2 regions of the Paenibacillus sp. MCAF9 genome follow, and region 2 is predicted to be linked to the other one. Evidence: riboswitches for the same ligand, from Rfam matches in the RefSeq annotation. Region 2 holds a riboswitch; the other holds the start of a gene.

Region 1 (2,404 bases), on a different contig from region 2:
CCAAGCTGGACGAGTTCGCGCCCTAAGCTCGAACCAAATCTCCCTAAGCCGATGATGACAAATTGTTTCTTTTTAATTCCCACTTGCAAAGTCTCCTATCCAATCGTAATTTTGCCTTCTGGATGCCGATAAAGCTCTTTCTCTGTACGAGGCCCAAGCGCGTATGCGAGCGTCAGGGGTCCAAGTCTTCCGGCAAACATGGTTAATGCAATGACTATTTTCCCAACAATGCTCAGCTCTGGTGTAACACCAACGGATAATCCTACTGTTCCAAATGCTGATGTCGCTTCAAATAATAGCTTTATAAAAGCTTGATCCTCCGTCATCGACAAAATCATCGTTACGATAATGACAAGCGATAAAGAGATCAAAGTAATCGTGAGTGCTTTAAAAATTCTGTCTTTGCCTAATCTGTAACGGAATAGAACGATGTCCTCTCGTCCTCTAATCATTGCAAATACAGCGCCGACCAGCGTTGCAAAAGTTGTTGTTTTGATACCGCCGCCCGTCGAGCCGGGCGAGGCCCCAATAAACATTAATATAATGGTGAAAAACATTGTCGCTTGCCGGATAGCCGTATAATCAAGCGTATTGGCTCCTGCCGTCCGCGGCGTTACTGATTGGAAGAACGAGGACAATATTTTCCCGCCCCAGTCCAGTGAGCCCAATGTCTTCGTATTGGAAAATTCAAAAATAAATATGACGAGCGTCCCTACTGCAATAAGCGTCCCTGTCATCGATAGAACGACCTTGCTGTGCAGCGACAGCTTGCGGTTTTTGCGGAATTCCATCAGATCCGACATAACGACAAAGCCGAGTCCACCCGAAATGATCAGCATCATAGCTGTAATATTAACGACTGGATCAGAAACATATAAGGTCAAGCTGCGATAGTTCCCAAAAATATCAAAACCAGCATTGTTAAACAATGAAACCGCGTGAAAGGCTCCAAAATACATCGCTTTTCCCAGCGGCATATCAAATGCAAACCTCGAAGCAAACAACACAGCGCCAACAAGCTCTATTGTCAATGAATAAACAATTACTCGCCTAATCAAACGCACGATGCCTTCCATGCTCGTCTGGTTCATCGATTCCTGCAGCAAAAGCCGCTCACGCAGCGAAATCCTCTTGCGAAGCACGAGCGCTACCAGCGTTGCCATCGTCATAAATCCGAGTCCTCCAAGCTGGAACAAGCACATTAATATGATTTGACCCCATATAGAGAAATAAGTTCCGGTATCAACGACAACTAACCCAGTTACACAGGTTGCCGAGGTTGCAGTAAACAGTGCATCTATAAAAGGCAATCTCTCGCCGCTTACCGATGCAAAAGGCATGGATAATAATAAGGCACCCAGCAATATAATAAGAGCGAATCCACTTACCAAAATACGCGGAGGTGACCACTTCATAACATTCCAATCAACCTTCATTCATTACCCTTCTTTTTGATTATGTCATATTGTCATTTATTGTTTTTAAGCATAAAAAAAAGCACTGGAAACTCAAGTGCTCGTGCGATGAGTCCTGTTCCAATACGCCTTCGAGGTTAGCTGACGGATTCGGGCCTGGACAGGCAGCCCTATTCAGCGGAAGAAGACGAAGCTTCACCGCTAAAATTCACCCCATGCTATCAAATGTTGAACTGCTTTGCTTTTAAGCTTGTTCATCCATCTGGATAACTTTATGGTTCCCCCGATTTCCTTAGGAAATTCGGCTATGCTATGCAATTAGTATGACGATAACGATTATAATCCCTAAGCACTCCTGATATAAAGGTGACGTTTATGACAAACAGGACGATATTAGCTCAAATTAGGGCAATGGGACGAACCAGCGCATAGCTAGCTTGCTGGACATCGTTATTTCGCATTTTTTTGAAAACAAACGGTCATTTTCATTGGATAATTTAGGGATTCATATGTTAAGGTAATAAAATGAGCTATTTATTATGAAGACAGTTGAGGTGAAACTATGATTGATTCTATTAAACCCAATGAATGGAAACGATTTATATGGGCAGCAGTTGCTTGCTTTATTATTTATGGCGCCGTACAAATCGTTCCAATGATTACAGCCATCTCATCTGGCGAAATGAATACCAAGGTCATTACGAAATCAGCGGCGGCGGATAAGGCGTCTGCATTTGTTGAAAAAGAAACAGGCTTGAAGGTGAAATCGGCTAAAGCCGTACATCAAACCGATAAAATTATGAATGGCTACTTATCTAAATATGAGCTGGTCAAATCATATACGGATAAATACGACCCTAGGTTTCCTACAGATACGTTTCAAGTTGATCTTAAGTTCATAGGCGGCGGCAGCGGATATGTTTATCTGCATATGCACAGCGGGAAAATAGTCGCTTGGAACTTGAAGCTTGAGGGTGAACAGCTGTCAG
Region 2 (2,404 bases):
TCGCCATTGGTGAGATTGGACTCGATTATCACTGGGATACTTCTCCAAAAGAGGTACAACAAAGGGTTTTTCGTGAGCAAATTCGTCTTGCTCGTAAGGTGCGCAAGCCAATTGTTATTCATAATCGGGATGCTCATGAGGACATTATTCGTATTCTTCAGGAAGAGAATGCAGCAGAGGTTGGCGGTGTCATGCATTGCTTCTCCGGCAGCTGGGAAACGGCTAAACAATGTCTTGATATGAACTTTTATATATCATTTGGAGGACCCGTTACTTTCAAAAATGCAAGGGTGCCAAAAGAGGTGCTTAAGCAGGTTCCGATCGACCGAATTTTGATCGAAACCGATGCTCCATATTTAACTCCTCACCCGTTCAGAGGGAAGCGAAATGAGTCCTCTTACGTCTCTTTAGTTGCAGAGACAGCAGCCGAATTATTGGGCAAAACGGTAGAAGAAATAGGCGTAATTACGACTGAAAACGGTCGAAGATGTTTTGGTATTGTCTAAAAACGAGAGGAATAATGAGAAATAGAGACCTTTATCGCGTAAAAACTAATTTTTATAGCGATAATCGCTTATTTTTTCCTGCTTTATCCTGCTTTTTCGCTTAAATCGTCTTTTATCGTATCTTTACAATTGACCTCGTATGAAGGTATGATTCATCTCAGAGCAATAAAATTTTGTATTGGATTTCCAGTTTACGCTTAATCTCCATTCGGAGAGCGGGGGAACCATGTACGGTTTTTGAAACCGTATTTTGAATTCTTCAGGGGTGAATTTCGAAGCCATTGCCATGAGCATTGTGTAACGAATAGGGCGACTCTCTTGTCCGAATCCGTCAGCTAACCTCGCAAGCGTTATAGAGAGTGATCAACCTCGTGCATCCATTTTTCTGTATCCCAGTGAATCATTTAACCGGGAAGCCACGAAACAGATCCTCTGTCGACGGCTTCTTTTTATTTTCGAATAATCGGGAATTTGTCGACATAGGGATAAAAGATGGGGGTGGGAGGATCGATAGCAGTACTGGATTGCGTGCTCGCACGCCAATATACTATAGTCGCGTCAGTTGTATCATGCGTAACACTTGGCGGCGGGGCTATGAAGGAGGACCGATGAAGTGGGAATACTCCAGGTTAAGGACACCCATGGGAAACGATCATCCAGCATGTCTTTCGCATTGCGATGGAAGCGTGAAAACTTGCGTTTGATTCTTTTGAGTGCTACTATCTCAATCGCTATGACTTTCATGTTTTTGGTGTTGTTGTACGGAACGGCTGTCAAAAGCGTCTCCGTAGTAGTGAACGGACAAGAAACCATTGTGGAAACGAAGCAATGGGTCCTGCAACGCCTACTGGATGAACAAGCTATCGCAATTGGACCACATGATGAGGTGTCCATACCGCTTAATGCGGCAATAAAGGACGGAGATCGTATAGAGGTGACTCATGCGATACCGGTAATTGTGAAGGCTGATGGCAAGACCTCTACTGTATATACGACAGAGAGAACAGTGCAGGCAGCGATCGAGGAATTACATATTCCAGTTCGTGGTCAAGATAAAGTAATACCTCCGCTTCATACCGTTTTGGAAAACGAATTGACTGTAACCGTCGTTCGCGTAGATAAGAAGGTAGCCGAGACAGAGCGTGCAATGCCATTCTCTATTGTGAAGAAGAACGATCCAACGCTGGAAGCGGGCAAGCAGAAGCTTGTTCAACCCGGCAAGGAAGGTCTGATCGTAGAGAGTATCGAGAAGCAGTACGAGGACGGTATTCTTATATCGAAGAAGATGGTCAGCAAAGTGGTTGAAACCGCTGCGGTTAATCAGGTTGTCGCCATCGGAACGAAGAAGGAAGAGCCTAAAGTATCTGTGCTCTCAAACAAGAGCCCGAGCTTTACTTCGCTTACGAAGAGCGGTGTAACGTTTAAGGCGAGAAAAGTACTTAAAAATGTCACGTTGACTGCTTATTCTGCAGACCTCTCTTCAACAGGCAAAGATGAAAGCCATCCGGAATACGGGATTACATCATCAGGCACTCGTGTGCAAGAGGGTCGGACGATAGCTGTTGATCCGAAGGTTATTCCTATCGGTTGGTGGGTTTATATTGAAGGAATCGGTTTCCGCCGCGCTGAGGATAAAGGAAGTGCGGTTAAAGGCAACAAAATCGACGTATACTTTGATAGTACAAAGATTGCGAACAAATTCGGCAGGAAAAAAGGCATCACCGTATATGTGCTGGGGCCGAATAAACCAACTGCAAGCTAATTGTGCGGTTACCATCATCTTATCGCAATAATCAATTAAATATGCCATCATAAGGAGAGGCACTGCCTCTTCTTTTTGCATGTCTAAGGGTCTAATACAGTTTATGTAGAAGGGGATGATCTTGGTGATCAAAGAG

What was found. Region 2 has a riboswitch for cyclic di-AMP ahead of AB4Z45_RS27515 (ubiquitin-like domain-containing protein). Riboswitches for the same ligand answer to the same signal wherever they lie in the genome.
Region 1: another riboswitch for cyclic di-AMP. It lies ahead of AB4Z45_RS05690 (TrkH family potassium uptake protein); the one in region 2 lies ahead of AB4Z45_RS27515 (ubiquitin-like domain-containing protein).

The regions. Positions count from the first base shown of each region.
Region 1 is NZ_JBFREL010000003.1:51,727-54,130, forward strand. It holds gene AB4Z45_RS05685 (potassium channel family protein) at 1-77, opposite strand, end outside; gene AB4Z45_RS05690 (TrkH family potassium uptake protein) at 96-1,436, opposite strand; cyclic di-AMP (ydaO/yuaA leader) riboswitch at 1,527-1,732, opposite strand; gene AB4Z45_RS05695 (CPBP family intramembrane glutamic endopeptidase) at 1,978-2,404, shown strand, end outside.
Region 2 is NZ_JBFREL010000030.1:64,598-67,001, reverse strand. It holds gene AB4Z45_RS27520 (TatD family hydrolase) at 1-506, shown strand, start outside; cyclic di-AMP (ydaO/yuaA leader) riboswitch at 691-871, shown strand; gene AB4Z45_RS27515 (ubiquitin-like domain-containing protein) at 1,120-2,268, shown strand; gene rnmV (ribonuclease M5) at 2,393-2,404, shown strand, end outside.